DNA from 4 places in the Pseudomonas sp. Tun-23181 genome. Region 3 is predicted to be linked to each of the others. Evidence: predicted binding sites of a transcription regulator. Region 3 holds the regulator's gene; each other region holds the start of a gene.

Region 1 (5,750 bases), 590 kb from region 3:
GTTCCGCAAGCGATCGGCGAAGCGAAGATCACCATCAAGGACAAGGACGGCAACGTGGTCAAGACCATCGAGCTGGGCGAGCAGAAGGCTGGCTACGCCGACTTCATCTGGGATGGCACCAACGAGAAGGGCGAAAAGGTCGATCCGGGCACCTACAGCTTCTCCGCCACCACCACCGTGGATGGCAAGGCGGTGGAGATGTACACGCTGCTGCCGGCCAAGGTCACCAGCGTCAGCATCAACCCGAGCGGCGAGATGATGCTCAACCTTGCAGGGCTCGGGAAGGTTCCCCTGTCCAGTGTGCAAACCATCGGTATCTAAGGCCGGTTTAACGCGGCACAAGGAGCGAATTCATGTCTTTCAATATCGGCCTTAGCGGTCTGTACGCAGCCAACAAGCAGTTGGACGTCACCGGCAACAACATCGCCAACGTCAACACCATTGGTTTCAAGTCGTCCCGTGCCGAGTTCGCCGATGTCTACGCCGGCGCCAACCGCCTGGGCGTGGGCAAGAACCAGGTCGGCAACGGTGTGCGCCTGGGGGCTGTCTCCCAGCAGTTCGGCCAGGGTGACATCAACAACACCGGCAACGTGCTGGACATGGGCATCCAGGGCCAGGGCTTCTTCGTCCTGTCCGACAACGGCTCGCTGGTCTACACCCGTGCCGGTGCCTTCCAGACCAGCAAGGACAACTACGTGGTCACCTCGGACGGCCTGCGCCTGCAGGGCTACGCCGCCGACTCGACCGGCAAGATCCAGAAGGGCGTGCTGACCGACCTGAAGATCGATACCTCGGCACTGGCACCCAAGGCCACCACCCTGATCGACCAGGGGATCAACCTGAACTCCTCGGCCACCGACATCCCGCTGGAAGTGGATGACGGCACCGGCACCATGATCCCGAACAAACCGTTCGACCCGGCTGACGAGACCACCTACACCAAGTCGTTCCCGACCAAGGTGTACGACAGCCAGGGCAACGAGCACACGATGGAGCAGTTCTATCGCAAGACCGGCACCAACGAGTGGACCATGTACACCCTGGTCGATGGGCGCAACCCCTTCGACCCTGCGAGCACCGCACCGCTGACCGGCACCATCAGCTTCAACAGCGACGGTTCGGTCAAGAGCATGACGGCTGACAGCACCGGCCTGCCGCCAGGCTCCTCCTTCACCGTGGCCAACAACACCTTCACCATGAGTGGCTGGATCCCGGCGGTACAGGATGCGTCCGGTAACTGGATCTCCAACGGTGCCGAGGGCAATGCCGACGGCATGCGTCTGTCGATGAACAGCACCACCTCGTACAACACCGAGACCGCACGCATGTCGCAGTCCCAGGACGGCTATGCCACTGGTATCTTGTCGAGCTTGTCGATCGACTCCACCGGTGTGCTGTTCGCCAGCTTCAGCAACCAGCAGTCCCGTGCCATCGGCCAGGTTGCCGTCGCCAGCTTCGCCAACGAACAGGGCTTGCAGCAGATCGGCGGTACCCGTTGGACGGAAACCTTCGCTTCGGGCATCCCGGGCATCGACGCGCCGAAGACCGGTACCCTGGGGAGCGTCGAGTCCAACTCGCTGGAGGCGTCCAACGTCAACCTGACCCAGGAACTGGTCGAGCTGATCAAGGCACAGAGCTACTACCAGGCCAACGCCAAGACCATTTCCACTGAAAGTACCGTCATGCAGACCATTATCCAGATGACCTGACGGTCGCTGGTTGGTCGAACCTGCACGAACCCCTTTCCCGAGAAGGGGTTCGTCGTTTTCGAGGGTGTCATGAAAAGACTGATCGTTGCGCTCGCCGCGCTGTTCTGCCTGCTTCAGGCCCAGGCTGCCATGGCGCCCTGGTGGCGCTGGGAAAGCCAGGCCGATGGTCGCCTGGTGTGCTCCCAGTGGTCGCCGGGGGAGGGCTGGAAGCGTTTTGCCGGGCCTTACAACAACGCCGGTTGCCGTGAGCGCTGATGCTGATGCTGTGTCTGGGGCTGCTTTGCATGGCGCAGGATTTGTGAGCGCCGCGGACCCTGTGGGAGCGGGCTTGCCCGCGAATAGGCCGGCACAGCCTGCGCAAAGGCAATACCCTGGTCTGCCGCCTCGTTGCCACCTGCGGCAATGAGGCGCCGGATATCCGGCGGCAGCCCTTGCCAAGCACTCGAAAAAAGCCCGTATCCACGGGCTTTTTCGCGTTTCAGTAAAGTTGGTTCGGAACTTGCTTTAGTGCCTGCACAGCAGCGGCGAGCGGCAACCGGTCGCCAGTGCAGCGGAGGATGACTGTGGACAAGATGCTTTACGTGGCCATGACCGGCGCCAGCCAGAACGCGCTGGCGCAGAAGGCCCACGCCAACAACCTGGCGAACATTTCCACCAACGGTTTCCAGCGTGACCTGGAGCAGGCGCGCTCGATGCCGGTGTTCGGCGACAGCTTTCCGGCGCGGGCCTTCGCCATGACCGAGCGTCCGGCCACCGACTTCAGCGCCGGCCCCATGGTCGAGACCGGGCGTGAGCTGGACGTGGCCGTCAGCGGCGACGGTTTCATCGCCGTGCAGGCACCGGACGGCAGCGAAGCCTACGTGCGCACCGGCAGCCTGAACATCGACGCCCTGGGCGTGCTGCGTGCCGGCAACGGCATGCCGGTGATCGGCAACGGCGGCCCCATCGCCATTGCGCCGGAGCAGAAGGTGGAGGTCGGCGAAGACGGCACCATCAGCATCCGCGCCATGGGCGAGGACCCGCGGGTGATGGCCGAGGTCGACCGGATCAAGCTGGTCAACCCCGACACCCGCGGCCTGGTCAAAGGCCCGGACGGGCTCATCCACACCAAGAGCGGCCAGCCGGCCGACGCCGATGTGAACGTCAAGGTGGTGTCGGGCTTCCTCGAGGGGAGCAATGTCAATGCCGTCGAGGAAATGACCTCGGTGCTGGCGCTGTCCCGCCAGTTCGAGCTGCACGTCAAGATGATGAACACAGCCAAGGAAGGCGACGAAGCCATGGCTCGGGTTTTGCAAATCGGCTAATCACATTTGAACGGGTGCCGTAAAACAGGCGCACGAGGAGAACACTGAATGCTTCCGGCTCTTTGGGTCGCTAAAACCGGCCTGTCCGCCCAGGACACCAACCTGACGGTCATTTCCAACAACCTGGCCAACGTCTCGACCACCGGCTTCAAGCGCGATCGCGCCGAGTTCCAGGACCTGTTGTACCAAGTCAAGCGCCAGCCGGGCGCGCAGTCCACCCAGGACAGCGAACTGCCGTCGGGCCTGCAGGTCGGTACCGGCGTGCGCATCGTCGGCACCCAGAAGAACTTCCAGACCGGCAGCCTGCAGACCACCGAGAACCCGCTGGACATGGCGGTCAACGGCCGTGGCTTCTTCCAGGTGCTGCAACCGGACGGCACCGTGTCGTACACCCGTGACGGCACCTTCCACCTGAACTCCGACGGCCAGATCGTCACCGCCAACGGTTTCGCCCTGGAGCCTGCGATCGTCGTGCCGCCGGATGCCCAGACCTTCACCGTCGGCCAGGACGGCACCGTGTCGATCACCACCGCCGGCAACCCGGCCGCGCAGATCATCGGCAACATCCAGACCGCTGACTTCATCAACCCGGCTGGCCTGCAGGCGATCGGCAACAACCTGTTCCTCGAGACCGCCGCCAGCGGCGCGCCGCAGATCGGCACCCCGGGCCTGAACGGCTTCGGCACCACCCAGCAGCAGACCCTGGAGAACTCCAACGTCAGCACCGTGGAAGAGCTGGTGAACATGATCACCACCCAGCGCGCCTACGAGATGAACTCCAAGGTCATCTCCACCGCCGACCAGATGCTCTCGTTCGTCACCCAGCAGCTGTAAGCCCTAAGCCTGTTACACCCGTGAGGTAAGCGTCATGAATCGTCTGTTGTCCGTCTTCGCCCTGGGGGGCGCGGTGTTGCTGGCCGGTTGCGTCGCACCGACGCCCAAGCCCAACGACCCGTACTATGCGCCGGTCCTGCCGCGTACCCCGTTGCCGGCGGCGGCCAACAACGGTTCGATCTACCAGGCCGGTTTCGAGCAGAACCTGTACTCCGATCGCAAGGCGTTCCGGGTGGGTGACATCATCACCATCACTCTCAACGAGCGCACCTCGGCGAGCAAGAACGCCGGCTCGCAGATCCAGAAGGACAGCAACGCCAACATCGGCCTGACCTCGCTGTTCGGCGCCACGCCGAACACCAACAACCCGTTCGGCGGTGGCGACCTGTCGCTCAACGCCGGCTACAGCGGCGAGCGCGCCACCAAGGGCGACAGCAAGGCCACCCAGGGCAACACCCTGACCGGCTCGATCACCGTCACCGTGGCCGAGGTGCTGCCCAACGGCATCATCGCCGTGCGCGGGGAAAAATGGATGACCCTGAACACCGGCGAGGAGCTGGTGCGCATCGCCGGGCTGGTCCGTGCCGACGACATCGCCACCGACAACACCGTGCCCTCGACCCGCGTGGCCGATGCGCGCATCACCTACTCGGGCACCGGCTCGTTCGCCGATGCCAGCCAGCCCGGTTGGCTGGACCGCTTCTTCCTCAGCCCGCTTTGGCCTTTCTGAGTCCGGATGACCATGTTCAACGTAAGGCAGCTGATTGCCGCAACCCTTCTCTTGTCCTGTGCGTTCGGCGCCCACGCCGAGCGCCTGAAGGACATCGCCAGCATTTCTGGCGTGCGCACCAACCAGCTGATCGGCTATGGCCTGGTGGTGGGGTTGAACGGCACGGGTGACCAGACCACCCAGACCCCCTTCACCCTGCAGACCTTCAACAACATGCTCTCGCAGTTCGGCATCAAGGTGCCGGCCGGCTCCGGCAACGTGCAGCTGAAGAACGTCGCCGCGGTGTCGGTGCATGCCGATCTGCCGGCCTTCGCCAAGCCGGGCCAGGTGGTGGACATCACCGTGTCGTCGATCGGCAACTCCAAGAGCCTGCGCGGCGGCAGCCTGCTGATGACCCCGCTCAAGGGGATCGACGGCAACGTCTATGCCATCGCCCAGGGCAACCTGGTGGTCGGCGGCTTCGACGCCGAGGGGCGCGACGGCTCGCGGATCACGGTCAATGTCCCGTCGGCCGGGCGCATCCCTGGCGGCGCCACGGTCGAGCGCGCGGTGCCGAGCGGCTTCAATCAGGGCAACAGCCTGACCCTGAACCTCAACCGCCCGGACTTCACCACCGCCAAGCGTATCGTCGACAAGGTCAACGAGCTGCTCGGCCCGGGCGTGGCCCAGGCCGTGGACGGCGGCTCGGTGCGGGTCACCGCACCCATGGACCCGAGCCAGCGGGTGGACTACCTGTCGATCCTCGAGAACCTGGAGATCGACCCAGGCCAGGCCGTGGCCAAGGTCATCATCAACTCGCGTACCGGCACCATCGTCATCGGCCAGAACGTCAAGGTCTCGCCGGCGGCGGTGACCCACGGCAGCCTGACCGTGACCATCACCGAAGACCCGATCGTCAGCCAGCCGGGGCCGTTCTCCAATGGCCAGACCGCCGTGGTGCCGCGTTCGCGGGTCAATGCCGAGCAGGAAGCCAAGCCGATGTTCAAGTTCGGCCCGGGCACCACGCTGGATGAGATCGTCCGCGCGGTGAACCAGGTGGGCGCGGCGCCCAGCGACCTGATGGCGATCCTCGAAGCCCTGAAGCAGGCCGGCGCCTTGCAGGCCGACCTGATCGTGATCTGAGGACGCCACGCATGAACCCCAAGAGCCTGGTTTCCAGCCCCGTCGACAGCG
Region 2 (5,750 bases), 2.9 Mb from region 3:
CTGGGCAGGTTGAAACCCACCGCTGCGATGCACACTGCAGCCACGCTGTACATGGCCAGCAGGGTGCGGATACCGCCGAAGCGATCGGCCAGGGCGCCGCCCAGCGGGCGCATCAGGCTGCCGGCGAACACGCAGGCGGCGGTGTAGTAGCCGGCGGTGACCGGGCTCAGGCCGTACTGGTCGCTGAAGTAGCCGGGCAGGGCGCTGGCCAGGCCGATGAAGCCGCCGAAGGTGACGCTGTAGAAGAACATGAACCACCAGCTGTCGCGATCGCCGAGGGCCTTGAGGTAGTCGGCCATGGCCTTGGGCTTGGGGCGCTGTGGCGCGTTGCGGGCGAGCAGGGCGAACAGCGCCAGGGTCAGCAGCAACGGCACGAGGGCGAAGCCGAACACATTGTTCCAGCCAAAGCCTGCGGCCAGGGCGGGCGCCAGCAGGGCGGCGAACACCGTGCCGGAGTTGCCGGCCCCGGCGATGCCCATGGCCTTGCCCTGGTGCTGCGGTGGATACCACTGGGAGGCCAAGGGCAGCGACACGGCGAACGAGGCACCGGCGAAACCGAGGAACACGCCCAGCAGCAGGGCCTGTTCATAGGTGTTCACGCCCAGTTGCCAGGCACAGGCCAGGGCGACGATGACCACCACCTGGCCGATCAGGCCGGCGGTCTTCGGCGACAGGCGATCGACCAGCAGGCCCATGGCGAAACGCAGTATCGCGCCCGCGAGGATCGGTGTGGCGACCATCAGGCCCCGTTGCTGGGCGCTCAGTTGCAGGTCGGCGGCGATCTGCACCGCCAGAGGGCCGAGCAGGTACCAGACCATGAAGCTCAGGTCGAAGTACAGGAACGCGGCAAACAGGGTGGGCACATGCCCGGATTTCCAGAAGCTCGTACTCATCGAACACCTCGCGCGGTTGCAGCGGTAGTCATGCCCTGCCTGCGCAGGGCGGAACGAAAAAGACGCCGCTTCCCTGTCCACCGAGGTGGAGGGGGAGCGACGTCTTTGTCGGGAGTGGGGCAACCGCCGTTGGCTACCTGTGGGTATCGTTCAGCAAGAGCCGGGCCAACTTGTGTTGGGTTGAGGGCGAGTCTGTGAATGCTGGCAACGGGTGATCCTAGGGCCGCTTCGCGCCCCATCGCGGGCAAGCCCGCTCCCACACGCCCCTGCAAACCGCATCATTTGTGATCGACTCGCCCTCTCTGTGGGCGCTTGCCCACGAAGCGGCCCCCGGGGGGCTCGAGGCTAGGCTCACATCCTCGAGGCCCTGGCTTCAGCCGAGCATTTCATGCATGGCGATGATCTGCTCGGCCACCTGGATCAACTTCTGCTGGCGGCTCATGGCTTGGCGCCGCATCAGGGTGTAGGCCTGTTCCTCGTTGCAGTCCTTCATCTTCATCAACAACCCCTTGGCCTGCTCGATGCGCTTGCGCTCCGCCAGTTGCTGGTCGCGGGCCAGCAGTTGGGCCTTGAGCGCCTGGTCGCTCTCGAAGCGGGCCATGGCCACGTCGAGGATCGGCTGCAGGCGCACCGCCTGGATGCCTTCGACGATGTAGGCACTGACGCCGGCCTGGATGGCCTGGCGCATCACCCCTGGGTCATGTTCGTCGGTAAAGAGCACGATGGGCCGGGGGCGGTCGCGGCTGACCAGCACCACCTGTTCCATCACGTCCCGGCCCGGTGACTCGGTATCGATCAACACCACGTCCGGATGCACCGTTTCGACGCAGGTGGGCAGGTCGATGGTCAGGCCCGTGGCTTCGATCACCTCGAAGCCGGCTTCGATCAGCGCGGCCTTGAGGCGGCCGACTTTCTTTTCCGTGTCGTCGATCAGCAGGATGCGCAGCATGTTCGTCCCCCTCACAGACCGGCGCGCACGCCGTGCGCCTCGTCCAGGGCATGCAGGCGGAAGCCACGGGCATAGCCGTGGGGATCGCTGCCGTCCCAGTGGATGCCATCGAGCAGCAGGCTGCTGCGCATGGGCGAGTCGTCGCACGGCACGCCGAGCGCCGTGGCCGCCTCACGGTACAGCGCCAGTTGCTGGACCTGGCGGGCCACGCCGAGGTAGTCGGGGTCGTCGTGCAGCAGGCCCCAGCGGCGGAACTGGGTCATGAACCACATGCCGTCGGACAGGTAGGGCAGGTTGGCGCGGCCCTGGTCGAACAGCCGCAGGGCGTGGCGGTCGTGCCACTGGTTGCCCAGGCCGTCCTGGTAGTCGCCGAGCAGCCGCGCCTCGATGCTCGACAGCGAGGTGTCCAGGTATGCCTTGCCGCTGAGCAGTTGGGCAGTGCCTCGGCGGTTTTCCTGGCTTTGTTCGATGAAGCGGCTGGCGGCGAGGATGGCCTTGACCAGGGCGCGGGCGCTGTTGGGGTACTGCTCGACGAAGGCGCGGGCGCAACCGAGCACCTTTTCCGGATGGTCCGGCCAGATCGACTGGCTGGTGGCCAGGGTGAAGCCCTGGCCCTTGGCCACGGCGTCGGCGGACCACGGCTCGCCGACGCAGAACCCATCGATGCGCCCGGCCTGGACATGCGCGGCCATCTGCGCCGGCGGCACCACCACGCTGTGCACGTCGCGCAGCGGGTGGATGCCCTGGCTGGCCAGCCAGTAGTACAGCCACATGGCATGGGTGCCGGTGGGGAAGGTCTGGGCGAAGGTCAGGCGCGCGCCATGCTGGTGCACCAGGCGCGCCAGTGCTTCAGGGCTGGTCACGCCCCGGCGTTGCAGGGCCGGGGACAGGTTGATGGCCTGGGCGTTCTGGTTCAGGCCCATGAGCACGGCCATGTCGCGGGCCGGTACGCCGCCGATGCCCAGGTGCACGGCATAGACCAGGCCGTACAGGCAGTGGGCGGCGTCGAGTTCGCCGCTGACCAGCTTGTCGCGCAGGCCGGCCCAGGACCCCTGGCGCTTGAGGTTGAGGGTCAGGCCGTGGAACTGGGCGAAGCCCTGGGTGGCGGCCACCACCACCGATGCGCAATCGGTCAGGGCCATGAAGCCGATGTCCAGGCTGGTCTTTTCCGGCGCGTCGCTGCCGTTGACCCAGGCCAGGGGCATGCTTGGAAAGTGTGTATTCACGGAGTTCTCGCCGTTGCTCGATAGGCTGTCGTTGTGCCTGACGAAGCAACCCATGTGCCAGGGCCCTGTCGCCCGGGCGACGTGCTGGCTATAATCCACCCCCTCACTCACCGCGAGTCTTGCCCGCCCATGTATACCCTGGCCCGCCAGCTGCTGTTCAAGCTTTCCCCGGAAACCTCCCACGACCTGTCCCTGGACCTGATCGGCGCCGGTGGCCGCCTCGGGCTCAATGGCCTGCTGTGCAAGCAGCCGGCGGCTTTGCCGGTGACGGTCATGGGCTTGAACTTCGCCAACCCGGTGGGCCTGGCCGCGGGCCTGGACAAGAACGGCGCGGCCATCGACGGTTTCGCCCAGCTGGGGTTCGGTTTCGTCGAGATCGGTACCGTGACGCCGCGCGCACAGCCGGGCAACCCTCGGCCGCGGCTGTTCCGCCTGCCGGAGGCGACGGCGATCATCAACCGCATGGGCTTCAACAACCTGGGCGTCGACCACCTCCTGGCACGGGTACGGGCGGCACGCTACGACGGTGTGCTGGGCATCAACATCGGCAAGAACTTCGATACCCCGGTCGAGCGTGCGGTGGATGACTACCTGATCTGCCTGGAGAAGGTCTACGGCGCGGCCAGCTACATCACCGTCAATGTCAGCTCGCCCAACACGCCGGGCCTGCGCACCCTGCAGTTCGGCGATTCGCTCAAGCAACTGCTCGATGCCCTGGCGGCGCGGCGCGAGCAACTGGCGCTCGAGCACGGCAAGCGTGTGCCGCTGGCGATCAAGATCGCCCCGGACATGACCGACGAGGAAACCGCCTTGGTCGCCTCGGCCTTGCTGGAGTCGGGCATGGATGCGGTGATCGCCACCAACACCACCCTGGGCCGCGAGGGGGTCGAGGGCCTGCCGTTCGGCGACGAGGCGGGTGGCCTGTCCGGTGCGCCGGTGCTGGAGAAGAGCACCCATACGGTCAAGGTGCTGTCGGGCGAGCTGGGCGGCAAGCTGCCGATCATCGCCGCCGGGGGGATCACCGAAGGCCGGCATGCGGCGCAGAAGATCGCCGCAGGCGCCAGCCTGGTGCAGATCTACTCGGGGTTCATCTACAAGGGGCCGGCATTGATCCGCGAAGCGGTCGATGCCATTGCGGCGATGCCGCGCCAGTAAATCGGCGGGCATAAAAAAGGGCCCCTCGAAGGGGCCCCTGGGCCTTAGCCCGCCGCCCGGATAGGGCGTGCATGGTGACTCGAATTCAGTGTCCTCGCTCAGCCAACGGCGTGATTTTCGTTGAGTCTCTGGATACCAGCGGTGCCGGTCAGACCGTCCCAGTTGTCGCCCCGTCCTTCACGCCAGCCATTGATCCAGGCTTGGCGAACGGATGGCAGGTTGAAGGGGCAAAGCTCGCGGGATTTGCCGGTGACCCCATACTGGTAGCCACGTGAATATGCTCTTTCCAACGGATCACGCTTAAGTCTTCTCATAGGGTGTTGCCCTCACTTGTTGACTGTAATGTCCCGTCGACCTCTCCGAGGCCGGGCAGAATCTTTCTGCCGGTATGCGCTCGCTGCCGGCGTGGCGAGCAGAAGTGCCGTCCCGTTGCGAGACGGCCTAAGAGGAGTTCTAACCAAAGCGCGTCACACTGTGAATGATCGATTTGTCATAAGGACGTAACCTTTCCGAGGGTCAGAGGATAAGTAAATAAATGCGACTCAACTTTATTTGCTGTTGAGCCCGCTATGATCAGGGTTTAATGCCCCTTGGCGTCATTTGGCCAGTGCTGCTGGAGGATGACGGTAATAATAGGTAATGCGACGAAGGGTCACATCGGCTGCTTCGCCGCCGGAAATTTTCGTACTGCCTGACGATCTAACCTGCTTTCGCCACGGGCGGAGGGTATGTCGATCAGGCGGCCTGGCGCTTCCCGGAGACGGGCAAGGCCACTCGGACGCCTGCTGGAAGGGCGTTCGGGCAAACATCGGCGGGGCGATGCGTCGCCCCGTCACTCACTCAGCCCAAGGCTCTGGATTGCTCATGTCGGACCGTTTCGAACTCTATCTCACCTGCCCCAAGGGCCTGGAAGGCCTGCTCGCCGAGGAGGCCCGCGGCCTGGGCCTGGACGATGTGCGCGAGCACACCTCGGCCATCCGTGGTCTGGCCGACATGGAAACCGCCTACCGCCTGTGCCTCTGGTCGCGCCTGGCCAACCGCGTGCTGCTGGTACTCAAGCGTTTCGCCATGAAGAACGCCGACGAACTCTACCAGGGCGTGCACGGGGTCGACTGGCAGGACCACCTGGCCGCCGACGGCACCCTGGCGGTGGAGTTCAGCGGCCATGGTTCGGGCATCGACAACAGCCACTTCGGCGCCCTCAAGGTCAAGGACGCCATCGTCGACAAGCTGCGCAACCGTGAGGGCCAGCGCCCGTCGGTGGACAAGATCGACCCGGACCTGCGCGTGCACCTGCGCCTGGAGCGCGGCGAGGCGATCCTCTCTCTCGACCTGTCCGGGCACAGCCTGCACCAGCGTGGCTATCGCCTGCAGCAGGGCGCTGCGCCGTTGAAGGAAAACCTGGCGGCGGCGGTGCTGATCCGTGCCGGTTGGCCGCGTATCGCCGCCCAGGGCGGCGCCCTGGCCGACCCCATGTGCGGTGTCGGTACTTTCCTGGTCGAGGCGGCGATGATGGCCGCCGATATC
Region 3 (5,750 bases):
CCTACTGCTGCCGACCCAATACAAAGGCTTGATTTGCTTGTGTGGTTCCATGGGATCGCCTTCAATCCATACCGATATAGGTAAGGCAATCGAACAGAACCTGCTCCTGACAATTGGCAGGAGATGTTGCGCAAAGGTTCGAGGGAATCCCGGGGGCTATTCGCCTTCGTCGAAGCGATTGTTGATCAGTGCCACCAATGCATCCATGGCCGCGTCATCCTGCTCGCCCTCGGTGTGCAGGTGGACCTGGGTACCCTTGCCAGCGGCGAGCATCATCACCGCCATGATGCTCTTGCCATCCACCAGCTTGTCCGGTGCGCGGCCCACCCTGATCTGGCAGGGGAAGCGCCCGGCCACGCCGACGAACTTGGCGGCCGCCCGGGCATGCAGACCCAGCTTGTTGATGATGGTGATTTCGCGGGCGGGCATCGTGGTGCGGGTCCTGTGGGCTAGAGGTCGCGGTGGCGGACCTGGACGTTTTTCAGGGATTGCTGCAACTGCTGGCCCAGCCGTTCGGTCAGGTACACCGAGCGGTGGTGACCACCGGTGCAGCCGATGGCGATGGTGACATAGGCGCGGTTGCTGGCGGCGAAGCGTGGCAGCCACTTGAGCAGGTAGCTGGAGATGTCCTGGAACATCTCCTCGACATCCGGCTGGGCGTCGAGGTAGTCGATCACTGGCTGCTCCAGGCCGGAGTGCTCACGCAGTTCCGGCTTCCAGTAGGGATTGGGCAGGCAGCGCACATCGAACACCAGGTCGGCATCCACAGGCATGCCGCGCTTGAAGCCGAAGGACTCGACCAGGAAGGCGGTACCGGGCTCAGGCTGGTTGAGCAGGCGCAGCTTGATCGAGTCGCGCAACTGGTAGAGGTTGAGGCTGGTGGTGTCGATCTTCAGGTCCGCCAGGTCGGCGATCGGGCCGAGCAGTTCGCTCTCGACGCGGATCGCCTCGGCCAGGGAGCGATCGGCGTTGGTCAGCGGGTGGCGCCGGCGGGTCTCGGAGAAGCGCTTGAGCAGGGTCTCCTCGTCCGCATCCAGGTACAGCACGTCGCACTGGATATGCCGGGCACGCGCCTCCTCGAGCAATTCGGGGAATCGCGACAGATGGCTGGGCAGGTTGCGTGCATCGATGGAGACGGCGACCTTCGGTTGCAGCATCTCGGTATTGACCAGCGCATTTTCCGCCAATTGCGGCAACAACCCGGCAGGCAGGTTGTCGATGCAGTAGTAGCCGTTGTCTTCCAGCACGTCGAGGGCGGTACTCTTGCCGGAGCCGGACCGGCCGCTGACGATGATCAGGCGCATGTTCAGTGCTCGTTCTGTGCGTCCAGGACTACCTGGTACAGGGCCTCGCTGCTGTCGGCGGCACGCAGGCGATCGCGGACCTCCTTGCGATCGAGCATGCTGGCGATCTGGCGCAGCAGTTCAAGGTGGGCATCGGTGGCGGCTTCCGGTACCAGCAGGACGAACAGCAGGTCCACGGGAGCGCCGTCGATGGCGTCGTAGTCGATGGGGGCATCCAGGTGCAGCAGGGCGCTGACCGGTGCGGTGCAGCCTTCGAGCCGGCAGTGGGGAATGGCGATGCCATTGCCGAAACCGGTGGAGCCCAGCTTCTCGCGGGCGACCAGTTTCTCGAATACGTCTTCCATTTCCAGTTCGGTCACGTCCCTGGCGATCAGGGTGGCGATTTCCTGGAGCACACGCTTCTTGCTGCCGCCCGGCACGTTCACGAGGGAACGGCCGGGGGTCAGGATGGTTTCAAGTCGGATCATGGATGAGGGGGATCAGCGGGCGGCTGCACCTTGCAGCAGGCTTTGCTGTTTTTCCTTGTGTTTTTTCAGTTGGCGGTCGAGCTTGTCAGCCAGGGCGTCGATCGCTGCATACATGTCTTTGTCTTCGGCGTTTGCAACCACTTCGCCGCCGGGAATCTGCAGGGTCGCCTCGACCTTCTGCTGCAACTTCTCGACTGTCAGGATGACCTGCACGTTGGTGATCTTGTCGAAGTGGCCCTCCACGCGAGCGAGCTTCTCGAGTACGTACTCACGCAGCGGCTGGGTGACTTCTACATGGTGTCCACTGATGTTGACTTGCATACAGCTTCTCCTTTGTTGCCCGTGCATAAAGGGCAGGTATTGCACCTGCCACTGAAACGCTATGGCACAGCCAGGGGCTACATCAGTCGCTTGCGTTCGCTCGACGGTGCGATGCCGAGGGACTCACGATACTTGGCGACGGTGCGACGGGCTACCTGGATGCCTTGTGCCTCCAGTAAACCAGCGATCTTGCTGTCACTCAATGGCTTTTTCTGATTTTCCGCCGCAACCAGTTTCTTGATGATCGCACGGATCGCCGTGGACGAGCATTCGCCGCCTTCGGCGGTGCTCACATGGCTCGAGAAAAAGTATTTCAGTTCGTAGATGCCACGGGGCGTGTGCATGTATTTCTGCGTCGTGACCCGGGAAATGGTCGATTCGTGCATGCCCACCGCCTCGGCGATGTCGTGCAGGACCAGCGGCTTCATCGCCTCGTCGCCATGGTCGAGGAAGCCACGCTGGTGCTCGACGATCTGGGTGGCGACCTTCATCAGCGTCTCGTTGCGGCTCTGCAGGCTCTTGATGAACCAGCGCGCCTCCTGCAACTGGTTGCGCATGAAGGTGTTGTCGGCGCTGGTGTCGGCGCGGCGGACGAACCCGGCATACTGTGGATTGACCCGCAGGCGCGGGATCGCTTCCTGGTTCAGTTCCACCAGCCAGCGGTCGTTGTCCTTGCGCACGATGACATCGGGGACCACGTACTCCGGCTCGCTCGACTCGATCTGCGAGCCCGGGCGCGGATTGAGGCTCTGCACCAGCTCGATGACCTGGCGCAGTTCGTCTTCCTTGAGCTTCATGCGGCGCATCAGCTGGCTGTAGTCGCGGCTGCCGAGCAGGTCGATGAAGTCGGTGACCAGGCGCTGGGCTTCGGCCATCCACGGCGTGCTGGCTGGCAGTTGGCGCAGTTGCAGCAGCAGGCATTCGCCCAGGTTGCGTGCGCCGATGCCGGCGGGCTCGAATTGCTGGATACGGTGCAGCACCGCCTCGACTTCATCCAGCTCGATATCCAGCTCTGGCTCGAAGCCGGCGCAGATTTCCTCGAGGCTGTCTTCCAGGTAGCCCTGGCCGTTGATGCTGTCGATGAGGGTGACGGCGATCAGGCGGTCGGTGTCGGACATCGGCGCCAGGTTCAGTTGCCACAGCAGGTGGCTTTGCAGGCTCTCGCCGATCGACGTGCGGGTGGTGAAGTCCCACTCGTCGTCATCGCTGCTGGGCAGGCTGCTGGCGCTGGTCTGGTAGATGTCCTCCCAGGCCGTGTCCACCGGCAGCTCGTTGGGGATGCGCTCGTTCCATTCGCCATCCTCCAGGTTGTCGGCACTGGCCGTGCTTTCCTGGAAACTGCTGTCCTGGGGTTCGCTGGCCGGTTTGCTCTCGGCGTTGTCGGCCATCGGGTCGCTGTTGTCGAAGTCGTCGCCGTCTTCCTGACGTTCGAGCATCGGGTTGGACTCCAGCGCTTCCTGGATTTCCTGCTGAAGGTCCAGGGTGGAGAGCTGAAGCAGACGGATAGCCTGTTGCAACTGCGGGGTCATCGTCAGTTGCTGGCCCATTTTTAGGACGAGCGATGGTTTCATGGCAGGGGCTAAATACCTTGTTCGCCGGCGCACATGCGCCATCCACTACAGAGAGGGCGCCGGGGCGCCAACTTCAAGCAAGTTTTATGCCTTAAATTGTAGCGTTTGCCTAGAGCACTGTATCACTTAAGCCCTTCTCGGGCGCCTGTGCCAGTGCTCCGGGCAGACTCCTAGCGTTAGAGCCGGAACTCGTGGCCCAGGTAAACCTCCTTGACCAGGTCGTTGGCCAGGATGGTCTCGGCGTCGCCTTCGGCGATCAGCTGGCCATCATTGACGATGTAGGCGGTTTCGCAGATATCAAGGGTTTCGCGCACGTTGTGGTCGGTGATCAGCACGCCGATGCCCTTGGCCTTGAGGTGGTGGATGATCTGCTTGATATCGCCTACGGAAATCGGGTCGACACCGGCGAAGGGTTCGTCCAGCAGGATGAACTTCGGCGCGGTGGCCAACGCACGGGCGATCTCGACACGGCGGCGTTCGCCACCGGAGAGGCTCATGCCGAGGTTGTCGCGGATGTGGCTGATGTGGAACTCCTGCAGCAGGCTTTCCAGTTCCTTGCGTCGGCCGTCACGGTCCAGATCCTTGCGGGTCTCGAGGATGGCCATGATGTTGTCGGCCACCGACAGTTTGCGAAAGATCGAGGCTTCCTGCGGCAGGTAGCCGATACCGGCACGGGCGCGGCCGTGCATGGGCTGGTGGCTGACGTCGAGGCTGTCGATCAGCACGCGGCCCTGGTCGGCCTGGACCAGCCCGACGATCATGTAGAAGCAGGTGGTCTTGCCGGCGCCATTGGGACCGAGCAGGCCGACGATCTGGCCGCTGTCGATCGACAGGCTGACGTCGCGGACGACCTGGCGGCCCTTGTAGCTCTTGGCCAGGTGCTGGGCTTTGAGGGTTGCCATCTGATTTACTCGGCCTTCTTCTTCGGCTGGATCACCATGTCGATGCGCTGACGCGGCGAGGTCACGTTGCCACCGCGACCGGCGGTAGCCACCTGGGTCTTGGTGTTGTAGACGATCTTCTCGCCCTCGGTGGTGTTGCCTTCGTTCTCGACCTTGGCGCGGTCGGTGAGGATCACCATGTCCTTCAGCGCCTGGTACTGGATGGTCACGGCCCAGCCCTTCATCTTGTCGGGCTTGGCGGCGCTCTGCTGCTGCTCGAAGTAGGCCAGGTTGCCCACCGAGGTGACCACGTCGATATCGCCGGAGGCGGCGCGGGTGATGGTCACGGTATTGCCTTTGATCATCATCGAGCCCTGGGTGATGATCACGTCGCCGGTGTAGGTGGCAACGCCCTGCTTGTCATCCAGGTGGGCGTTGTCGGCCTGGATGCGGATGGGCTGGTCACGGTCGTTCGGCAGGGCCAAGGCGCTCGCGCTTCCCAGTGCCGCGCCCAGGCTGAGCAGAAGGGGGAGGGTTTTAACGAGCCTCATACTGTCCTCTTACGTTGGACAGCAGGTCCATCCTGCCGTCTTTCAGATACGCTTTCATTCCTTTGCCCGTGGTCGTGCCACCGGCGCCGTCGATTCTAACGGCTTGCTCGGTCTGCGCATATTGCTTCTGCGGGAACACGGTCATGCGGGTAGTGGTGATGATGGTATCGCGTTGTTTCGCGTCGGTACGGGCAACGCGGACCTTGTCGATCAGCTCGACCTCGCTACCGTCCGGGTTGACCTCGGCGCGTTCACTCTGTACGTGCCAGGGATACGGGGTGCCCCGATACAGGTGCAGGTCGGGCTTGGTCACCAGGGTCACTTCGCTGGCCTTCAGGTGCTCGACCTTGTCGGCGGTCATTTCGTACTGCAGCTTGCCGTCGGGCAGGAACTGCACGCTGTGGGCGTTGATCGCGTAGTAGTCGATGGCGCTCTGGTCGACCTGGGCCACTGGCCTGTCGAGGAAGCTCTCGGGGCTGATGTTCCAGTAGCCGACCGCCACCAGCAGGGCGGCGATCGCACCGAACAGCGCGATGTTTCGGGCTTTCTTGCTGAGCATGTACGGCCTTACAGGTAGTTGGCGTTGGCAGCGTCCAGGGTTCCCTGGGCCTGCATGATCAGTTCGCAGAACTCGCGGGCGGCGCCTTCGCCGCCA
Region 4 (5,750 bases), 2.6 Mb from region 3:
GGTGCGCGGGTCACCAGGATGGTGCGGTATCGGGGTTCCCATAGGCGAGTGCTGGGGCGCGAAACGGCCCCAAAGCACGCTTCACAGCCTCGCCCTCCCACTGGCCCGCCTTTTGCTGCAGCTCGTCCATCCAGGCCATCAACGCCGATGGCCCACATCCTCTTCACGACAAAGGCGCCGTGTTGCCCCTCCTGCTCCAGCAGGCCGGGGCGGCCGGCGCTTTTTTCGTTCATTCGGGCAGGAGACAGATCGATGAGCAGCAGCGAGGTGCGCAGCGTTTGCCCGTATTGCGGGGTAGGGTGCGGCATCGTCATGTCTGTGGTCGACGGCAAGGTCAGCAAGATCAGCGGCGACAAACAGCACCCGAGCAACTTCGGCCGCCTGTGCACCAAGGGCCTGACGGCGCACCTGCCGCTGAGCGCTGCCGGGCGCATGGAGCATGCCTACGTGCGCCAGCAGCGCCACCAGGAGCCGGCACGCGACGCCATCGACCGCGCCATCGATCAGGCCGCCGGGCGCCTGCGGCGGGTCATCGACGAGCATGGCCCGGACGCCGTGGCTCTGTACGTTTCCGGGCAGATGTCGCTGGAGGCGCAGTACCTGGCCAACAAACTGGCCAAGGGCTTCATCCGCACCCGCCACATCGAGTCCAACTCGCGCCTGTGCATGGCCAGCGCGGGCAGTGGCTACAAGCTCTCCCTGGGCGCCGACGGCCCGCCCGGCAGCTACCAGGACTTCGAGCATGCCGAGGTGTTCCTGGTGATTGGTGCGAACATGGCCGACTGCCACCCGATCCTCTTCCTGCGTCTGCTCGATCGCGTCAAGGCCGGTGCCAGGCTGATCGTCGTCGACCCCCGGCGCAGCGCCACCGCCGACAAGGCCGACCTGTTCCTGCAACTGCGTCCGGGCACCGACCTGGCCCTGCTCAATGGCCTGTTGTACCTGCTACACCAGGACGGCAAGACCGACACCGGCTTCATCGCCCGCCACACCGAGGGCTGGGAGGCGATGCCGGCCTTTCTCGAGGACTACACCCCGGCGCGGGTCGCCGCCATCACTGGCCTGGCCGAGGCCGACATCCGCCAGGCCGCCGAGTGGATCGGCACCGCGGGCGACTGGATGAGCTGTTGGACCATGGGCCTGAACCAGAGCATCCACGGCACCTGGCACACCAATGCGCTGTGTAACCTGCACCTGGCCACCGGCGCCCTCTGCCGTCCTGGCAGCGGCCCGTTCTCGCTGACCGGCCAGCCCAATGCCATGGGCGGGCGGGAAATGGGCTATATGGGGCCAGGCCTGCCGGGGCAGCGTTCGGCGCTGGTCGAGGCCGACCGCGCGTTCGTCGAGCAGCGATGGGGCCTGGCCCCGGGTAGCCTGCGCAACGAGGGCGGCGAGGGTACCGTGGCGCTGTTCGAGCACATGAAAGCCGGTGCGGTGAAGGCCTGCTGGATCATCTGCAGCAACCCGGTGGCCAGTGTCGCCAACCGCCAGCAGGTGATCGATGGCCTGCGCCAGGCGGAGCTGGTGATCAGCCAGGATGCCTTCCTCGACACCGAGACCAACCGTTACGCCGACATCCTCCTGCCTGCCGCCCTGTGGGCCGAAGGGGAGGGGGTGATGATCAACAGCGAGCGCAACCTGACCCTCATGCCCCAGGCCGTCGAGCCTCCCGGCCAGAGCCTGCCTGACTGGCAGATCATCGCCCGTATCGCCTGTGCCATGGGTTACGCCGAGGCCTTCGACTACCCCGACGCCGAGGCGGTGTACGACGAGATCCGCCGTTTCTGGAACCCCGCCACCGGCTACGACCTGCGCGGCATCGGCTATCCCGAGCTGCGCCAAAAGCCACGCCAGTGGCCCTGTGCACCGGGGCGCGAGGACGACCGCAGCCCGCTGCGTTATCGCAACGACGGCGTCAGCCAGCAGCTGTTGCGCGACGAGCAGGGCGAGCTGCCGGCGCTGGCGTTCCCCACCGCCAGCGGCAAGGCGCACTTCTTCGCCCGCCCCTGGCTGCCACCGGCCGAACTGCCCGACACGGACTTTCCGCTGGTGCTCAATACCGGGCGCGTGCAGCACCAGTGGCACACCCTGACCAAGACCGGCAAGGTACCGAACCTGAACAAGCTCGAGCCTGGGCCCTTCGTCGAGCTCAACCCCGAGGACGCCAAGCGCCTGGGCATCGCCGACAAGGACCAGGTGGCGATCCGCTCGCGTCGCGGCCAGGCCGTGCTGCCGGCGCGGATCAGCGAGCGGGTGATGCCGGGCAATTGCTTTGCGCCCTTTCACTGGAACGACCTGTATGGCGAGCAACTGGCGATCAACGCCGTGACCTGCGACGCGGTGGACCCTGTCTCGCTGCAACCGGCCTTCAAACACTGCGCCGTGGCCCTGGAGCGGCTCGCGGGAGAACGCATCGAGGCCCTTGAACTGACCCCAGCCATCACCGCGGAGCCTGCCAGCATGCCGACCGCCACCCTGTCCCGCCTGCTTGGCCTGGACACCCTGCCCACGCCCGTCCTGGCCGACGAGGAGCGTCATTACCTGCAGGGCTTCCTGCTTGGCCTGGAGCAGGGCCAGGCCAGGCAGGCGGTGCCGAGCCTGCCGGACGCCGCGCCGCTGTCACCGGCCCAGCGCTTGTTCGTCGATGGCCTGCTGGCCGGCCTGTTCGCGCAGCCGGCGACGCAGTCGGCGGAGCTGCCGGCGGCATTGCCAAAGGCGCCGTGCCACCGGGTGCTGTGGGCGTCGCAGACCGGCAACGGCGAAGCCCTGGCCGAACGCTGCGCCCAGCGCCTGCGCGATGCCGGCCTGGCGGTCGAGCTCAGTTGCATGGAGGCGGTCAGCCCTCGTCAGTTGCAAGGGGCCGCCAGCGTGGTGCTGATAGCCAGCACCTTCGGCGACGGCGAGGCCCCCGACAGCGGCGCGGCGTTCTGGCAGGCCTTGCAGGGCGAGGAGGGCAGCCACTGTGCCGAGCTGCCCTATGCCGTGCTGGCCCTGGGCGACTCCAGCTACGCGCAGTTCTGCGGCTTCGGCCGCCGGCTCGACCAGCGCCTTGCCGAACTCGGCGCTCGGCGCCTGCTGTCGCGGGTCGACTGCGAGCCGGAGTTCGACGAGGCCTTCAGCGCCTGGCTCGACGCCCTGCTGCCGGAGCTGGGCAGCCCGGCAGCTCCGCCGGTGCCCCCCGTGTCGGCCCCGGTGTCCCTCTACAGCAAGCAGCAGCCCTGGCCAGCCAGGCTGCTGGAGAACCGCCTGCTCAATGGCCCGGGCGCCAGCAAGGAAACTCGCCAGTTGGTGTTCGACCTCAGCGGCAGCGATTTCACCTACCAGGCTGGGGACGCTCTCGGGGTGTGGCCGCGCAACTGCCCGGCGCTGGTCGAGGAGCTGCTGGCGCTGATGAAGCTCGACGGCCAGACACCGGTCGAGCTCAAGGGCCATCCGGCCATGCCACTGGCGACCGCCCTGGAGCGGCACCTGGAGATCGCCCGGGTCACCCGACCGCAACTGGAGGTCTTCAGCCGTTGCGCCGACGACCTGCAGCGCCTGCTGCAGCCAGGGCAGGAAGCCGCGCTGGGCGACTGGCTGTGGGGGCGGCAACTGGCCGACGTGTTGCGTGCGTTTCCCCAGGACTTGCCGCTGGCCGACTGGTTGGCCCTGCTCAAGCCGTTGCAGCCGCGCCTGTACTCGATCAGTTCCAGCCCTGCGGCTCATCCTGGGCAGGTCCACCTCACCGTTTCCACGGTGCGCTATGGCACGCGCAAGGGCGTGTGCTCGACCTTCCTCGCCGACCGTGCCGAAGGGCTGGAGGTGGCGATCTTTCCCCAGGTGTCGAAGCACTTCCGCCTGCCGGACGATGACAGCGCCCCGGTGATCATGGTCGGCCCCGGCACCGGCATCGCGCCGTTCCGCGCCTTTCTCGAAGAGCGCCAGGTGCGTGGAGCGAGCGGGCGCAACTGGCTGTTCTTCGGCGAGCAGCACGAGGCGAGCGATTTCTACTACCGCGACCAATTGCTGGCCTGGCAGGCCAGCGGCCACCTGCGCCTGGACACCGCCTTCTCCCGCGACCAGCAGGCCAGGATCTACGTCCAGCAGCGCATGCTCGAGCAGGGCGCGCAGCTGTGGCGCTGGCTGGAGGAGGGGGCGTATTTCTACATCTGTGGCGATGCCCAGCGCATGGCCAAGGATGTCGATGCCGTGTTGCGCCAGGTGGTGGCCGAGCAGGGCGGCATGAGCGCGGAGGCGGCGGATGCCTATGTCGAGGCGCTGAGCAGGGACAAGCGCTACCGGCGCGACGTGTACTGAAATGCACCGGGATGGGGAGAGGCGCACCGCAATGGTTCGATATCGTCAACGAGCATTCGGTTGCTCCTCCACAGGGGCGCTGCAAGTCCTGGGTTGAGCGCTTGGCACGCTCCCTGCTTTGAGAAGGTTACAACACGCCCCGCCGGTCAACGGCGACCCGCAGGGGCCTCACACTGATGAGTACAGGCAAAGGCGCCTGGAGCTTCGGCTCCAGGCGTTTTTTTTCGTCTTGAGCGCGGGTAGCCCCGCGAACCGTGAGCGAGGATCGGCGATGAAGGCAACAGAGAACGGCGGACAACGGCAACGATTGGTCATCGTTGGCAACGGCATGGTCGGCCATCACTGCATGGCGCAACTGGTCGAGCGCGGTGCCTTGGCGCACTTCGAACTGCGGGTGTTCGGCGAGGAGCGCCAGCACGCCTACGACCGGGTACACCTGTCGGCATACTTCAATGGCAGCGACGCCCAGGCCCTGGCCCTGTGCGAGGCGGGGTACCACGACCGCCATGGCGTGCACCTGCACCTGGGCGAGGCGGTCCTGGAGATCGACCGCGAGCGCCGCGAGCTGGTCACCGCCGAGGGGCGCTACGGTTACGACGTGCTGGTCCTGGCGACTGGCTCCTATCCCTTCGTGCCCTCGATCGAGGGCTCCAGCGGTGCCGCGCGCCTGGTCTACCGGACCCTGGACGACCTCGATGCCATCCGCGCCGCCGCCGGCGAGGCCCGTCGCGGCGTGGTGGTGGGCGGCGGCTTGCTCGGCCTGGAGGCCGCCAACGCGCTCAAGTCCCTGGGCCTGGAAGCCCATGTGGTGGAGTTCGCCCCACGGCTGATGCCGGTGCAACTGGACGGCGAGGGCGGTGCCGCGCTGCGTGCACGCATCGAGGCGCTGGGCGTGGGCGTGCACCTGGCCCGGGCCACCCAGTCGATCACCGCCGGGGAAGACTATCGCTACCGCATGAACTTCGACGGTGGCGAGTCCCTGGAGACCGACCTGATCGTGTTCTCCGCCGGTATCCGGCCCCAGGATGCCCTGGGCCGCGCCTGTGGCCTGGAGATCGCCCCGCGCGGCGGTGTGGTGATCGACGGCGAATGCCGCACCAGCGACCCGCGGATCTTCGCCATCGGCGAATGCGCCTCGTGGAACGGCAGCGTGTTCGGCCTGGTAGCGCCGGGCTACGCCATGGCCCGCAACCTCGCCGCGCGCTTGCTCGGCGAACCTGCCGAGGCCTTCGCCGGGGCCGATATGTCGACCAAGCTCAAGCTGCTGGGTGTCGACGTCGGCTCCATCGGCGACGCCCATGGCGCCACGCCGGGCGCGCGCAGCTACCGCTTCATCGACGAGGCCAATGCCGCCTACCGGCGCCTGGTGGTGGACGCCAGCGGCAAGCGCGTGCTCGGTGCGGTGCTGGTGGGCGACAACAGCTACTACGACACCCTGCTGCAGTACGTGCAGA

The links. The regulator sigma-54, encoded in region 3, starts transcription at its own class of promoters, with help from an activator protein. The targets are predictions, from matches to a motif close to ANTGGCATNNANNTTGCTNT.
Region 1: ACDI39_RS25440 (flagellar basal body rod protein FlgF) is a predicted target of sigma-54. The motif match lies at 2,196-2,215, and genes of this name have one in related genera.
Region 2: ACDI39_RS08765 (CmpA/NrtA family ABC transporter substrate-binding protein) is a predicted target of sigma-54. The motif match lies at 3,111-3,130, and genes of this name have one in related genera.
Region 4: nirB (nitrite reductase large subunit NirB) is a predicted target of sigma-54. The motif match lies at 4,397-4,416, and genes of this name have one in related genera.

What each region holds. Positions count from the first base shown of each region.
Region 1 covers NZ_CM171630.1:5,369,916-5,375,665, forward strand. The annotation lists gene flgD (flagellar hook assembly protein FlgD) at 1-321, shown strand, start outside; gene flgE (flagellar hook protein FlgE) at 354-1,709, shown strand; gene ACDI39_RS25435 (hypothetical protein) at 1,779-1,964, shown strand; gene ACDI39_RS25440 (flagellar basal body rod protein FlgF) at 2,273-3,013, shown strand; gene flgG (flagellar basal-body rod protein FlgG) at 3,062-3,847, shown strand; gene flgH (flagellar basal body L-ring protein FlgH) at 3,882-4,577, shown strand; gene ACDI39_RS25455 (flagellar basal body P-ring protein FlgI) at 4,590-5,699, shown strand; gene flgJ (flagellar assembly peptidoglycan hydrolase FlgJ) at 5,711-5,750, shown strand, end outside.
Region 2 covers NZ_CM171630.1:1,784,947-1,790,696, reverse strand. The annotation lists gene ACDI39_RS08775 (nitrate/nitrite transporter) at 1-893, opposite strand, end outside; gene ACDI39_RS08770 (ANTAR domain-containing response regulator) at 1,267-1,842, opposite strand; gene ACDI39_RS08765 (CmpA/NrtA family ABC transporter substrate-binding protein) at 1,854-3,047, opposite strand; gene ACDI39_RS08760 (quinone-dependent dihydroorotate dehydrogenase) at 3,198-4,223, shown strand; gene rmf (ribosome modulation factor) at 4,322-4,537, opposite strand; gene rlmKL (bifunctional 23S rRNA (guanine(2069)-N(7))-methyltransferase RlmK/23S rRNA (guanine(2445)-N(2))-methyltransferase RlmL) at 5,088-5,750, shown strand, end outside.
Region 3 covers NZ_CM171630.1:4,782,655-4,788,404, forward strand. The annotation lists gene ACDI39_RS22595 (HPr family phosphocarrier protein) at 157-429, opposite strand; gene rapZ (RNase adapter RapZ) at 450-1,304, opposite strand; gene ptsN (PTS IIA-like nitrogen regulatory protein PtsN) at 1,307-1,771, opposite strand; gene hpf (ribosome hibernation-promoting factor, HPF/YfiA family) at 1,784-2,092, opposite strand; gene ACDI39_RS22615 (RNA polymerase factor sigma-54) at 2,170-3,663, opposite strand; gene lptB (LPS export ABC transporter ATP-binding protein) at 3,840-4,565, opposite strand; gene lptA (lipopolysaccharide transport periplasmic protein LptA) at 4,571-5,095, opposite strand; gene lptC (LPS export ABC transporter periplasmic protein LptC) at 5,082-5,654, opposite strand; gene ACDI39_RS22635 (KdsC family phosphatase) at 5,663-5,750, opposite strand, start outside.
Region 4 covers NZ_CM171630.1:2,154,376-2,160,125, reverse strand. The annotation lists gene ACDI39_RS10400 (bifunctional nitrate reductase/sulfite reductase flavoprotein subunit alpha) at 253-4,296, shown strand; gene nirB (nitrite reductase large subunit NirB) at 4,568-5,750, shown strand, end outside.